Regions from separate parts of the Nocardia sp. CDC519 genome, predicted to be linked through region 4. Evidence: riboswitches for the same ligand, from Rfam matches in the RefSeq annotation. Region 4 holds a riboswitch; each other region holds the start of a gene.

Region 1 (3,469 bases), 1.3 Mb from region 4:
GGTTTCTTCCAAGCGGTGGCCATGGTGGGCAGCGAGGGCGTCGGCGCGACGGCATTCACCGACGGCTACCTCATCCCGTGGCTGCGGTCACTGCTCGAGCTGCTGCCGACGCTGGCCGCCGAGATCGATTCGCGGGAGTTCCCGGTGAACTTCTCCGACCTCACCGCCAATCGGATCGGGCTGGACAACATTCGGGCGGCCGCGCGCAACCAGGGTGTGTCGACCGAACTGCTCGACCCGCTGCAACGGCTGTTCGACACCCAGACCGAGGCGGGTCGCGGCGCGGACAGCTTCACCGCCGCCGTCACCGGGTTGCTCGCCGGGCGTCCGGCCGCCGTGCACTGACCCCGGAAAACACTTCGGGCACCCCGCATGATGTGCGGGGTGCCCGTTTTCAGCCGGACCATGTCGCCGGCCGCAGCGCCTCGGTAGGGGCGCCGCACGGCCGGCAGCGGTCCTGTCGAGCGGTTCGGTCTGCCGAAACCGGCTCAGCGGAGGGCGCGCGCCAGGTTGGCGTCCAGCGCGGCCAAGAACTCCTCGGTGGTCAGGTAGCCCTGGTCACCGCCGACGAGCAGCGCGAGGTCCTTGGTCATCTGACCACCCTCGACGGTCTTGATGACGACGTCCTCGAGGGTCTGCGCGAAGCCGATCACCTCGGGGGTATTGTCCAGCTTGCCGCGGTGCTCGAGACCACGAGTCCAGGCGAAGATCGACGCGATCGGGTTGGTCGAGGTCGGCTTGCCCTGCTGGTGCTGGCGGTAGTGCCGGGTGACGGTGCCGTGCGCGGCCTCGGCCTCGCAGGTCTGGCCGTCCGGGGTCAGCAGCACCGAGGTCATCAGGCCCAGTGAGCCGAAGCCCTGCGCCACCGTGTCGGACTGCACGTCGCCGTCGTAGTTCTTGCAGGCCCAGACGTAGCCGCCCTCCCACTTCATGGAGGAGGCGACCATGTCGTCGATCAGGCGGTGCTCGTAGGTCAGGCCCGCGGCGTCGAACTGGCTCTTGAACTCGGCGTCGAAGATCTCCTGGAAGGTGTCCTTGAACATGCCGTCGTAGGCCTTCAGGATGGTGTTCTTCGTCGACATGTAGACCGGGTAGTTCTGCTGCAGGCCGTAGTTGAACGACGCCCGCGCGAAGTCCTCGATCGACTTCTTGAAGTTGTACATACCCATGACGACGCCGCCGTCCTCGGGCATCTTCACGACCTCGTGCACGATCGGCTCACTGCCGTCGTCGGGGGTGAAGGTCAGGGTGACGGTGCCGCCCTGGAAGACCTTGAAGTCGGTGGCGCGGTACTGGTCGCCGAAGGCGTGACGGCCGATGATGATCGGCTTGGTCCAACCGGGCACCAGGCGCGGAACGTTGGAGATGATGATCGGCGCGCGGAAGATCGTGCCGCCGAGAATGTTGCGGATGGTGCCGTTGGGCGAGCGCCACATCTTCTTGAGACCGAACTCTTCGACCCGGGCCTCGTCGGGGGTGATGGTGGCACACTTCACGCCGACGCCGTGCTTCTTGATGGCGTTCGCCGCGTCGACCGTGACCTGGTCGTCGGTCTTGTCGCGGTACTCGATGCCGAGGTCGTAGTACTCGAGGTTCACATCGAGATAGGGGTGGATCAGCTTGTCCTTGATGAACTGCCAGATGATCCGGGTCATCTCGTCGCCGTCGAGTTCTACGACGGTGCCTTCAACCTTGATCTTGGACATGGATCTTCGTGTCCTCCTAGGATGGTGCCCTCATTGCACGGCCAGGCGAACACGCTTGTGAGCGGACCCCAGCTGTTCAACAGACAACGTATACGCCTCGTGTTGTCCGCGAGACGTCTGGTGCAAACAAGACAAGCGTACTGCTGGTGGCTATCTCACCGCGCGGGTAGGGCAGGGTGTGAGGCGGATTACGCTCCGCCGTCGATTCCGCCGCAGGTCACTCGCCTCCGATCCCGGACATGGGAAGCCGGGGTTCGGTCCGCGACATGGCGCCGGTTACGATGTCGGTCAGGTCATGAGAGCCAGTGCAAAGCCCCGGCTAGCTGGACGGCAACCCTCCTGCAGCGGTGGGGTGCTCCGGGTGAGGACCGGGCTTCCGAGAGTCGGAAGCAAGCGCGCGCGTAGGAGGTCACCGAGATGTGTTGTTGTTGTTTGTCGCTCGCGCACAGATAACCCCGTAATCCCGGCGAACAACCTTTGGAGCCTTCCTTGACCGACGCCACAGCGCCCGATCCGACCGCGACCTGGTCTTTCGAGACCAAGCAGATCCACGCCGGACAAGCGCCCGACGACAGCACCGGCGCCCGCGCGTTGCCGATTTATCAGACGACGTCGTATGCCTTTCGTGATACCGATCATGCGGCGGCGTTGTTCGGGTTGGCCGAGCCGGGCAATATCTATACCCGGATCATGAATCCCACCCAGGATGTGGTGGAGCAGCGGATCGCCGCGCTCGAGGGTGGGGTTGCGGCGTTGTTGGTGGCGTCGGGGCAGGCCGCGGAGACCTATGCGATCTTGAACCTCGCGGGCGCGGGTGATCACATCGTGTCCAGCCCGCACCTGTACGGCGGCACCTACAACCTGTTCCGCTACAGCCTGCCCAAGCTCGGGATCGAGGTCTCCTTCGTCGACGATCCCGACGATCTCGAGCAGTGGCGGGCCGCGGTGCGCCCGAACACCAAGGCGTTCTTCGGTGAGACCATCGCCAACCCCAGCAGCGTGGTCTTCGACATTCCCGGTATCGCCGAGGTCGCGCACGCGGCCGGGGTGCCGTTGATCGTCGATAACACCGTCGCCTGTCCTGCTCAGTTCTGCTCGTAGGTGGCGACCAGGGTGGCGCGGGCGAGGGTATGGGAGAACAGGTTGAAACCGAGGAAGGCCGGGCTGGCGTCGGCGGGGATGTCGAGGGAGTCGACGTCGACGGCGTGCACGACGATGAAGTAGCGGTGCGGTCCGTGCCCGGAAGGTGGGGCGGCGCCGACGAAGCCGGCGAAGCCGCCGTCGTTGCGCAATTGCACCGCACCCGTTGGCAGTTCACCGCCCTGGCTGCCCGCACCGGCCGGCAGCGACGTCACCGTGGCGGGGATGTTCGCCACGGCCCAATGCCAGAAACCGGAGGCCGTCGGTGCGTCGGGGTCGAAGACGGTGACGCCGAAGCTCTTGGTTCCGTCGGGGAAACCCGACCACGACAGCTGCGGCGACACATCCTTGCCTCCGGCCCCGAACACGCCGCTGACCTGGTCGTTGCCGAACCTCTGGCCGTCGGCCACATCGTCGGAGGTCACGGTGAAGGACGGGACCTGCGGGAGAGCGTCATAGGGGTTGTAGCTCATTGGCTCCTCATCTCGGATCGGTTCAGCTGTGCAACAGGAAGTGTTCCAGCACCTGGGTGCCGAATTCGAGGGCGTCGACCGGGACCCGTTCGTCGACGCCGTGGAACAGGGCCGCGAAGTCCAGTTCCGGCGGCAGCCGCAGCGGCGCGA
Region 2 (3,469 bases), 2.1 Mb from region 4:
GTGGGCGGCCGGCGGTCATCCGGATGCGGTGTTCCGCACGACCTTTCGGGAACTGGTACGCATCACCGCGGGCCTGCCGATCGACGTGGACTGAAACCCGTGTAGCGGCAGGCAGTAGTTTCGTCATGTGACCGACGCGCATGAACCGACCGCCGCGGAAGCCCGGCTGCGGGTGCCCGACGACCTGAGCGGCATCACCGCCGAGCAGTACCGCGCCTCGATGCGGCACTATCCGTCCGGGGTGACGGTGGTGACATTGTCGTCGCCGAACGGCCCGGTCGGGTTCACGGCGACCTCGTTCGCGTCGCTGTCGCTGGAACCGCCGCTGGTGTCGTTCAATATCGCGCACACCTCGTCGAGCCTGGCGGCGATGAGCGAGGCGGATTCGGTGGTGATCCATTTCCTCGGCGAACATCAGCGCCATATCGCGCAGCGGTTCGCGCGCAGCGCCGAGGAACGCTTCACCGACCGGTCGCTGTGGACCACGCTGGACACCGGCGAACCGGTCCTGCACGGTACGCCGATCTGGCTGCGCACAACCGTCGAGCAGCGCATTCCCATCGGCGATCACACCTTCATCGTCGGCCGGGTGACCCGCGTGCACGACGCCACCGAGGAGAAGCCGGCGGCCGCGCCGCTGCTGTATCACAACGGGCGCTACCACCGCCCCACCCCGCTGGACGAGGACTGATTCGGCGCGGTCACCTGCCCGGCCTGCTCTGACCGGCTGCTGGACCACGCACCGGCACCCAGCCGCTCCGCGCAGAGGGTGCCACGGAGTGACGGCAAGCGGCTGCGCCCCGGGGCCGATGCGATGGCGGCAGTGCTCGCACCGGGTCGTCCAGAATCCCGCAACACCTCGGTGGCCGGTGCCGGCGGTCAGCCGATGAGGCAGGGCGCCGCACCCGCATCCTCGGCGCCGGTGAACGACCTGGTTTCCGGGCTCGGATTCCACAGCCCGCTGGTGCAGGTGTAATCCCATGCGGGGCCGTCCTGCACGAGCGCGGCGACCGCCGAGACCAGCCGGTCCACGTCGGCGGAATCGGTGCCGAGGCCGATGCTCGCGCGCAGCGCGCCATCGAGCCCCAGCCTGGCCAGCAGCGGATGCGCGCAGAACCGGCCGTCGCGCACACCGATGCCGTGTTCGGCCGACAGATACGCAGCCACCTGGCCGGGTGCGAAACCGTCGAGTGTGAAGGCGACGATGCCGACGGTGTCGGGGCTGTCGGACCACAGGCGCAGCAGCCGCACACCCGGGATCGCGCACAAGCCCGCGCGCAGCCGCTCGGCGAGCCGCCGTTCGTGCGCGATCACCCGCTCGGCGTCGATCTCGGACAGTGCGTCGCAGGCAGCGGCCAGGGCCGCGACACCGAGCACATTCGGCGAACCGGCCTCGTGCCGTTGCGGCGCGGGTGCCCACTCGGTGCCGTCGACGCGCACCTCACGCACCGCACCACCGCCGGCCAGGTACGGCGGCGCCGCATCGAGCCAATCCCGCTTACCCACCAGCACCCCCGCGCCGAACGGCGCGTACAGCTTGTGACCGGAGAAAGCGAGATAATCGATGCCGCACTCGCGCAGGCTGATTCGCCGATGCGGTGCCAGCTGCGCGGCGTCGACCAGGATGCGGGCGCCGCACTGGTGGGCGATCTCGGCCAGCCGGGCCAGCGGCAGCACTTCCCCGGTCACATTGGAGGCACCGGTAACCGCCAGCAGCGCAGCCGGTTTCGCGCACAACTCGGCGACGAGCCGGCGAATCGTCTCCTCGACGGTATCGGCCGCGGCCACCACGCGCCGCCCACGCCGTTGCCAGGGCAGGAAATTGGCGTGGTGTTCGACATCGAGCACCACCGTGTCGCCGGGCACGCAGGCGGCGAGCAGGTTCAGCGAGTCGGTGGTGTTGCGGGTGAAGACCACCACCTGGTCGTCTGCCGCATCCAGGAACCGGGCCACCGAACCGCGGGCGGCCTCATAGCATTCGGTGGAGATCCGCGAGGCGTAGCCGGCGCCGCGGTGCACGCTGGCGTAGAGCGGCAGCAGCCGCTGCACCCGGTCGGCGACCTGAGCCAGCGCGGGCGCGCTCGCGGCATAGTCGAAATTGGCGTAAGTGCAGGTCCCGCCCTGTACGAGGGGTACCTGGAGGTCGTCTCCGGAGACCCTGGCGAGGGCGGCACAGGTCTGATCGAACACAGCGGTCATCACGTCATCCCATCGGCTTAGGGACCCGCGAAAGAGGATTCGTCGAGTCCGCGCTTGCCGCGCCCGGTCGGGCGTCGGCCCGGTCGTCACCCGGAGCACCCCACCGCGGAGGAGGGTTGCCGGCCAGCAAGCCGGGGCTTGACGCTGGCACTCATGACCTGTGGCGAGATTGGCAGACCGGCCGCGCCGCTGTCAACCCGTCCCGCGCTGCGGGTACCGTTGACTACTGGTCACCGGGGTGTTTTCCGTTTGCCCATTGGTAACCCTCGTATGAAACAACCGTCTTCGAGAATTAGTTGGTGAGGCCGTACCGCCGAACATGGTTACTGCCGGACAGTGCTGAGGAAGGTGGGCCGGACGTGATGCTCCAGCCGCAGATCGACACCGATGGTTCGGTCCAGGAGCTCGATCCGCTGCTACGTTCGACCCTCGCCCCACCTGCGCGAACGCTGGTCGACATCCTCGCCGAGACGGCACGTGCCCATCCGGACGCCCCCGCCATCGACGACGGCGATACCGCCCTCACCTACACCGAGCTCCTCGCCGAGATCGCCGCGACGGTCGAGCGCCTCGGCGCGGCGGGGGTGCGGCGCGGCGACCGCGTCGGGGTGCGGATGCCGTCCGGTACCCGTGAGCTCTACGTCACGATTCTCGCGGTACTGCACGCGGGCGCGGCCTACGTACCCGTGGACGCCGACGATCCCGACGAACGCGCCCGCCTGGTCTTCGGCGAGGCGCGGGTCACCGCGATCGTCACCGCCGCCGGGATCGAAGCGACCGAGCACGCCAGCACGGCAAACGATGGGCAACCCGACGGGCCGCAGCAGCCCTCCCCCGCCGACGACGCCTGGATCATCTTCACCTCCGGCTCCACCGGCACGCCGAAAGGTGTTGCGGTAACCCATCGCAACGCTGCCGCCCTGGTCGACGCCGAGGCCCGGTTGTTCCTCCGCGATGCCCCGATCGGCCCCGGCGACCGGGTGCTGGCCGGACTGTCGGTGGCCTTCGACGCCTCCTGTGAGGAGATGTGGCTGGCCTGGCGGCACGGCGGCTGTCTGGTCCCCGCACCTCGCGCGCTGGTGCGCACCGGCGCCGATCTCGGTCCGTGGCTGGTGCGGCACGAGATCAGCGTCGTCTCCACCGTGCCGACGCTGGCGGCGACCTGGCCCGCCGAAGCGCTGGAACCGGTGCGGCTGCTCATCTTCGGCGGCGAGGCCGTGCCGCCGGAGCTGGCCGAACGTCTGGCGGGCGACCCGGAATCCGAACGCGA
Region 3 (3,469 bases), 2.9 Mb from region 4:
CGCGGTAGACCGCCTGCACATCCCAGGTCTTGTACTCGCCGGTGCCCTTGACGTTGCCGGTGCCGTCGAGCTGGGTGCGCTCGGTCTTGAGGCCGACGACCTTGCCGTTCTCGTCGCCGAGCACCTCGGCGGGCGACTCGAAGAAGTGCAGGTAGAGCCGGTGCGGGCGGTTGCCCTGATCGCGGATGGCCCACTGCTCGAGGGTGTTGGCGACCATGTCGACCTGCTTGGAGTGGCGGCGCGCGGCCTCGGAGCCCTCGTCGTAGTCGATGTCCTCGGGATCGACGATGACCTCGATGGTCGGCGAATGATCCAGTTCGCGCAGCTCCAGCGGGGTGAACTTGGCCTGCGCCGGGCCGCGACGCCCGAAGACGTGCACCTCGACGGCCTTGTTCTCCTTGAGGCCCTTGTAGACGTTCGGCGGGATCTCCGTGGGCAGCAGTTCGTCGCCGGTCTTGGCCAGCACGCGCGCGATGTCCAGCGCGACGTTGCCGACACCGAGGACGGCGACCTTCTCCGCATCCAGCGGCCAGGTGCGCGGCACATCCGGGTGGCCGTCGTACCAGGAGACGAAGTCGGCGGCGCCGTAGGAGCCGTCCAGGTCGATACCGGGGATCGGCAGGGCGCGGTCGGCGTTGGCGCCGGTGGAGAAGATCACCGCGTCGTAGTAGACCCGCAGGTCGTCGAGGGTGATGTCGGAGCCGTAATCGATATTGCCGAGCAGGCGAACCTGCGGCTTGTCGAGCACCTTGTGCAGGGCGGTGATGATGCCCTTGATGCGCGGGTGGTCGGGGGCGACGCCGTAGCGGATCAGGCCGAACGGCGCCGGCATGCGCTCATAGAGGTCGATGGACACATCCGCATCCGACTTCATCAACGCGTCGGCGGCGTAGATACCGGCCGGTCCGGCACCCACGATCGCGATGCGGAGCGGGCGTGCAGCTGCGGTCTGTTCGGTCATCGTTTACGCGCACCTTATTGGTCGAGACAGTTAATGGGCGTCGGTGTTTAGCTTAGGCTAACTTGACGCACGGCTGGATTTCACCTGCACGGCACCGGCCGCGATCCCGCCGATTCTATCGGGGGCCTCGCGAGTGGCCTCGGGGGACCAAGGGATCATCAGCTCATGAGCGATCAGCAGCCAGATCCGGGCGCGGCCCGGCGCGAACCGGGCGACGAGCCCGAATCCGGCGATTCGACCCGGTCGATGGCGCCGTTCATCATCGCCGCGGTGATCGCGGCGCTCGTGCTCGCCGTCATCGTCATCGCCGAGCTGGTCTCGCCGGTTGAGAAAAATGTCACAGAGGCCGACCGGGTAGCCGCCGCGGTGCGTGACTTCGGTGAGGTGAGTTCGCGCTACGGCCTGCTTCCGCCGGAGGAGGCGGTGTGCCCGGACTTCGATCCGAAGCGCTCGCCGATGGCGGGCAGGCTGGACGAAGGCGAGACCGGAAAAGCCGTAGAAATCACGAAACTCGAGGATCTGAAGGTCGAGGGCGACCGCGCGACCGCCACCGTCACCAGCAAGGTCGATGGCGCCGAGGCAGCCGGGAACTGGACCCTGAAACGGGTCGACAACACCTGGCTGGTCTGCCACTGAACCCCAGCGCAAGGCCCTGATCGGGGGTTTGACAGGGCAACCCCCGGCCAGGCAATCTCATTTCAGGTCATGAGTGCCAGCGTCAAGCCCCGGCTTGCTGGCCGGCAACCCTCCTCCGCGGTGGGGTGCTCCGGGTGACGACCTGGCGCGCATCGAAGCCAGATGCGGCAAGTGCGGATTCTCGAGGAAGGTGCCACACATGACTTATGCCGGCGACATCACTCCGAAACAGGCGTGGGAGATATTGCGCGACGATCCCCGGGCGGTTCTGGTGGACGTGCGGACCGAGGCCGAATGGAAATTCGTCGGCATCCCCGACACCAGCGCCATCGACCGGCAGACCGTGCTGATCGAATGGGTCGACGGCACCGGCGCGCGTAATCCCGAGTTCGCCCAGCAGCTGCGCACCATCCTCGACGGGCGTGACCCGGATGCCCCGGTGGTGTTCCTGTGTCGCTCCGGCCAGCGTTCGGCGCATGCCGCCAGCCTGGCGACCAGCGCGGGCATCGAGCCGTCGTACAACGTCAGCGAGGGGTTCGAGGGCCCGCTCGACGAGTTCGGTCACCGCGGTAGCGCCGGCTGGCGTGCCGACGGCCTGCCCTGGCGGCAGTCGTGATCACCGGCGGTGCGTTCGACCGGCCGCTGCCGGAGGGCGTCGGTCCGGCCACCCTCGGCGTGCGCGGCGGCCTGCGGCGCTCTGGGTTCGAGGAGACCTCCGAAGCGCTCTACCTGACCTCGGGCTTCGTCTACGAGAGTGCGGAGGCGGCCGAGGCGGCGTTCACCGGTGACGTCGAGCATTTCGTCTACTCCCGCTACGGCAATCCGACGGTCGCCACCTTCGAGGAGCGGATGCGGCTGATCGACGGCGCCGAAGCGTGCTTCGCCACCGCCAGCGGCATGGCAGCGGTCTTCACCGCGCTGGGCGCGCTGCTCGGTGCGGGTGACCGGCTGGTGGCCGCGCGCAGTCTGTTCGGTTCGTGTTTCGTGGTGTGCAACGAGATTCTGCCGCGCTGGGGCGTGGAGACGGTGTTCGTCGACGGCGAGGATCTCGACCAGTGGGAGCAGGCGCTGTCGGTGCCGACCACCGCGGTGTTCTTCGAGACCCCTGCCAACCCGATGCAGACCCTGGTCGACGTGCGCCGGGTGAGCGAGCTGGCCCATGCGGCGGGCGCGAAAGTGGTGCTGGACAACGTCTTCGCTACGCCCCTGCTGCAACGCGGCTTCGAGCTCGGTGCCGATGTGGTGGTGTATTCGGGCACCAAGCACATCGACGGGCAGGGCCGGGTGCTCGGCGGTGCGATCCTCGGTTCCGCGGATTACATCGGCGGGCCGGTCAAGAATCTGATGCGCCACACCGGCCCCGCGCTCAGCCCGTTCAACGCCTGGACGCTGCTCAAGGGCCTGGAGACGATGCCGCTGCGGGTGAAGCATTCGACCGAATCCGCCCTGCGGATCGCGCGGTTCCTGGAGGGCAACGACGCTGTCAGCTGGGTGAAATACCCGTTCCTGGAATCGCATCCGCAATACGACCTGGCCGCGAGTCAGATGAGCGGCGGCGGCACCGTTGTCACCTTCGAGTTGAAGGCGCCCGAGCACGAGGCGAAGAAGCGCGCCTTCGAGGTGCTGAACCGGCTGCGCATCGTCGACCTGTCCAACAACCTGGGTGATGCGAAGACCCTGATCACCCATCCGGCCACCACAACCCATCGCGCGATGGGGCCGGAGGGACGCGCCACCATCGGGCTCAGCGACGGTGTCGTGCGCATCTCGGTGGGGCTAGAGGATGTGGAGGATCTGCTCGGCGATCTGGAGCACGCGCTGAGCTGAGTTCGCTCGCCGCGGCGTCCGTACGCTGCGGAAAGGGCCGGTGCC
Region 4 (3,469 bases):
TGGGTTGCGGCGTCGGCGCGCCGCTTCCGATGCGCGAGCGCGGCGCGAACCGCATCCGCTGGTCGCGCGGGCGGTGCGGGTGGGCGCCGGGATCGCGGTGGCGGGATGCGCTGTCGCGGTGGGGAATCTGCTGACGATGCGCCGGTTGCGCCCGGGCCCGCCGGTGCCCGAGCCCGTGGCCGTCTGTGTCCCCGCGCGCGACGAGGCCGAGCGGCTGCCGCGGCTGGTCGCGGATCTGCGCGCGCAGACGGGTGTGCCCGGGTTGCGGGTGCTGATCCTCGATGACGGCTCGACCGATGGCACCGAGACGGCGGCGCGGCACGCGGCCGGCGACGACCCGCGCATCACCGTGCTGCGCTGCGACGACGAACCCGAGCCGGGGTGGACCGGTAAGGCCGCCGCGTGCGCCGGGCTGGCCGAGGCGGCCGCCGCGACCGGCGCCACCGCGTTGATCTTCGTCGATGCCGACGTGCGGCTGGCACCCGCGGCGATCGCCGCGGCGGTGACCGAATTGCGGGCGCGGCGTTGCGCACTGGTCTCGCCCTGGCCGCGGCAACTCGCGCACTCGGCCGCCGAACAACTGGTACAGCCGCTGCTGTGCTGGTCGTGGGCCACGACGCTGCCGATCGCGCTCGCGAACCGGGGTGCGCGCCCGTCGATGGCGGTGGCGTGCGGGCAGTTCCTGGCCTTCGACGCGGCGGCCTACCGAGCCATCGGCGGGCATGCTGCGGTGGCGGGCAGCGTCACCGAGGATCTCGATATCGCCAGGGTGATGCGGCGTCAGGGCCTGCGCACCGAAGTGGTGGCGGCCGGATCGATGGCATGCACTCGCATGTACCGTGATGCGGCCGAACTGGAGGCCGGGTATACGCGGTGGCTCTGGTCGGCCTACGGCGGTTCGGCGGCAGGTGGTTTCGCGGTGGGCGCCGTTGCCGCGCTCGCCTACTGGGTGCCGCCGCTGGCCCTGATCGCCGGGCACGGGCGGGTCCGGCGGATCGGCCTGATGGGCTATGTGGCCGCGGTCGCGGGACGACTCGTGACCTGCCTCCTGGACAGCGGTGCGGCACCCGGTCGCGACGACATCCTCGCCGCGTGCGCCCATCCGGTATCGGTCGCGGCCTACCTCTATCTCTGGGCACGTTCACGCCGCGCCCGGCGGCGCCGGACACTCGTGTGGAAGGGCCGCTCGCTCACGCAGTGAGGCCGAGACCCGTGATCTCACACTCTCCGAGCAGGCGCCCGCGGCACCGTTTCGCACCCCTACCCGACCGCGCACCGGCTCGCCGGACAAGGGCTCAACTCACCCTGATTACTACCATTGTGCTGCGGTTTCCCTGCGACGCATGATGATTCGGCCCGACCGGAGGCCCACCCGGTTCCGGTCCGGCGACACCATCCAGAGCGACCGAGAGACCTGGCTCGCCGACGTCGCAGCAACCCCCCGGTCAACGGGTGCGGGTGCTTCTGCCGGGACCGATGGAGGCACACATGGTCGAGTCCGCAGGCCGCACGTCGCGGCGCCGCGCCGGGCTCGTCGGTCGTGTCAGAAAGGACGACGACATGGCCGTACCCGTCAAGGCGGCTTTTGCCGGCGCGGTGCTCACCGCCGCCGCCACCCTGGCCGCCTGCGGCTCCGGGACCACGACGCCGGGGCCCGACGCGGGCCCTCCGCAGCCGGGCGGGGTGTTGCGCTATGGCCTGTCACAGGCACCGACCTGCGCCGATCCCGCGCAGGCCGGCACCAACCAGACGATCTATGTGACGCGGCAGGTGGTCGATTCGCTGACCGACCAAGATCCCGAGACCGGCGAGTTGCGGCCGTGGCTGGCCACCAGCTGGGAGATCGCCCCGGACGCGAAGACGTTCACCTTCCACCTCGCCGACGGGGTGAGTTTCAGCGACGGCTCACCGCTGACCGCCGACTCGGTGCGCAAGAGCTTCGATTCGATCGTGCGCACCCTCGGCGCCGTCAAGGCACCGCTGGGCAGCAGCTACCTCACCGGCTATGTCGGCACCACGGTGGTCGATCCGTTGACGGCGCGGGTGGAGTTCAGCGCGCCGAATACGCAATTCCTGCAAGCGTCCTCGACGCCGCAGCTCGGCATCCTCGCCGACGCCACCACCGCCTTGCCCGCCGAGGACCGCTGCGCGGGTACGGCGACGGTCGGCTCGGGTCCGTTCACCTACGCCGACTACCGCCAGGACGTCTCCGCCACGCTGGTGAAACGCCCCGGCTACCGCTGGGGCTCGGCGGTGTTCGGCCATCGGGGTGAGGCCTACCTCGACCGCATCGAGTTCACCGTGGTGCCCGAATCCGGGGTGCGGACCGGTTCGCTGTCCTCGGATCAGCTCGATGCGGCCAGCGACGCGCTCCCCCAGGACGCGCCGCAGATCGAGGCCGGCGGCGGCCGGGTGCTCAGCACCCCCAATCCGGGTATCCCGTTCGGATTCCAGCCGAATGTGACCCGTGGACCGTTGCGTGATCCCGACGTGCGCCGTGCGCTGCTCACCGCGATCGACCGGCGCGAGCTCGTCGACACCGTGCTCGGGCCGCAGTTCCGTCCGGCGACCAGTGTGCTCGCTTCCAGAACGCCTGGCTACCAGGATCTTTCCCGGACAGTGGGTTTCGATCCCGACGCCGCGCGGGCCACCCTCGATCGGGCGGGCTGGCTGCCCGGCGCGGACGGCATCCGGGCCAAGGATGGCCAGCGCCTGGGATTCGCGGTGACGTTCAGTCAGGTGTTCGCCGGTAATCAGGCGATCCTCGAACTGATCCAGCAGCAGCTGCGGTCGGTGGGCGTGGACCTCACGCTGGACCTGGTGTCCATTGCCGAGTACACCGCACGGCAGAACAGCAAGGATTTCGACGCGCTGTACTACAACAGCACCCGCGCCGACGGCGACATCCTGCGCACCGGATTCGGCCTGGACGGCCGCAATTTCAATGTCCGCCCGCCGATCCAGGCTCTCGACGACGTGCTCAGCGCACAACTCGGTGCGGTGGACCCACAGGCACGGGCGGCGCTGATCGGGCAGGCACAGCAGCAGATCCTCGATCAGGGACTGTGGATCCCGACCGTCGAGTTGTCGCAGGCCATCGGTGCGGGCCCGGCCGTGCAGGACCTGAAGTTCGACGCCTCGGCACGGTTGCAGTTCTTCGACACCTGGCTGAGCGGACGCCGGCCATGACCCGGTATGTGCTGCTGCGGTGCGTGGCCGCGGTCTGGGTGCTGTGGGCGGCGTTCACCATCTCCTTCGTCGTGCTGTACCTGCTGCCGTCGGATCCGGTGGCCATCGCGGCCGACGGTGGTGGCGGCGGCACCCCGGTGGACGCGGCCGCCCTCGCCGAGATGCGCGCCAGGTACGGCCTGGATCAACCGCTGTGGGAGCAGTACTTGAGTTCGCTGTCGCATGCGGTGCGCGGCGATCTGGGCCGCTCCATCGCCACCGGGCAGCCGGTCACCGAGGC

The links. A riboswitch is a leader RNA that binds a small molecule or an ion and turns the genes downstream of it on or off. The one in region 4 is predicted to bind S-adenosylmethionine.
Region 1: another riboswitch for S-adenosylmethionine. It lies ahead of AC5W7N_RS29625 (PLP-dependent transferase); the one in region 4 lies ahead of AC5W7N_RS23240 (ABC transporter substrate-binding protein).
Region 2: another riboswitch for S-adenosylmethionine. It lies ahead of AC5W7N_RS02905 (aminotransferase class V-fold PLP-dependent enzyme); the one in region 4 lies ahead of AC5W7N_RS23240 (ABC transporter substrate-binding protein).
Region 3: another riboswitch for S-adenosylmethionine. It lies ahead of AC5W7N_RS06640 (rhodanese-like domain-containing protein); the one in region 4 lies ahead of AC5W7N_RS23240 (ABC transporter substrate-binding protein).

The regions. Positions count from the first base shown of each region.
Region 1 is NZ_CM183377.1:6,437,601-6,441,069, forward strand. It holds gene AC5W7N_RS29615 (NAD(P)-dependent oxidoreductase) at 1-345, shown strand, start outside; gene AC5W7N_RS29620 (NADP-dependent isocitrate dehydrogenase) at 489-1,706, opposite strand; SAM riboswitch class IV at 1,998-2,108, shown strand; gene AC5W7N_RS29625 (PLP-dependent transferase) at 2,196-2,807, shown strand; gene AC5W7N_RS29630 (YbhB/YbcL family Raf kinase inhibitor-like protein) at 2,792-3,319, opposite strand; gene AC5W7N_RS29635 (M20/M25/M40 family metallo-hydrolase) at 3,342-3,469, opposite strand, start outside.
Region 2 is NZ_CM183377.1:666,587-670,055, forward strand. It holds gene AC5W7N_RS02895 (YbaK/EbsC family protein) at 1-94, shown strand, start outside; gene AC5W7N_RS02900 (flavin reductase family protein) at 221-691, shown strand; gene AC5W7N_RS02905 (aminotransferase class V-fold PLP-dependent enzyme) at 880-2,199, opposite strand; SAM riboswitch class IV at 2,245-2,358, opposite strand; gene AC5W7N_RS02910 (Pls/PosA family non-ribosomal peptide synthetase) at 2,562-3,469, shown strand, end outside.
Region 3 is NZ_CM183377.1:1,481,347-1,484,815, forward strand. It holds gene AC5W7N_RS06630 (FAD-dependent oxidoreductase) at 1-961, opposite strand, end outside; gene AC5W7N_RS06635 (Rv0361 family membrane protein) at 1,127-1,597, shown strand; SAM riboswitch class IV at 1,663-1,777, shown strand; gene AC5W7N_RS06640 (rhodanese-like domain-containing protein) at 1,797-2,213, shown strand; gene AC5W7N_RS06645 (O-succinylhomoserine sulfhydrylase) at 2,210-3,424, shown strand.
Region 4 is NZ_CM183377.1:5,153,171-5,156,639, forward strand. It holds gene AC5W7N_RS23235 (glycosyltransferase family 2 protein) at 1-1,201, shown strand, start outside; SAM riboswitch class I at 1,390-1,483, shown strand; gene AC5W7N_RS23240 (ABC transporter substrate-binding protein) at 1,561-3,189, shown strand; gene AC5W7N_RS23245 (ABC transporter permease) at 3,186-3,469, shown strand, end outside.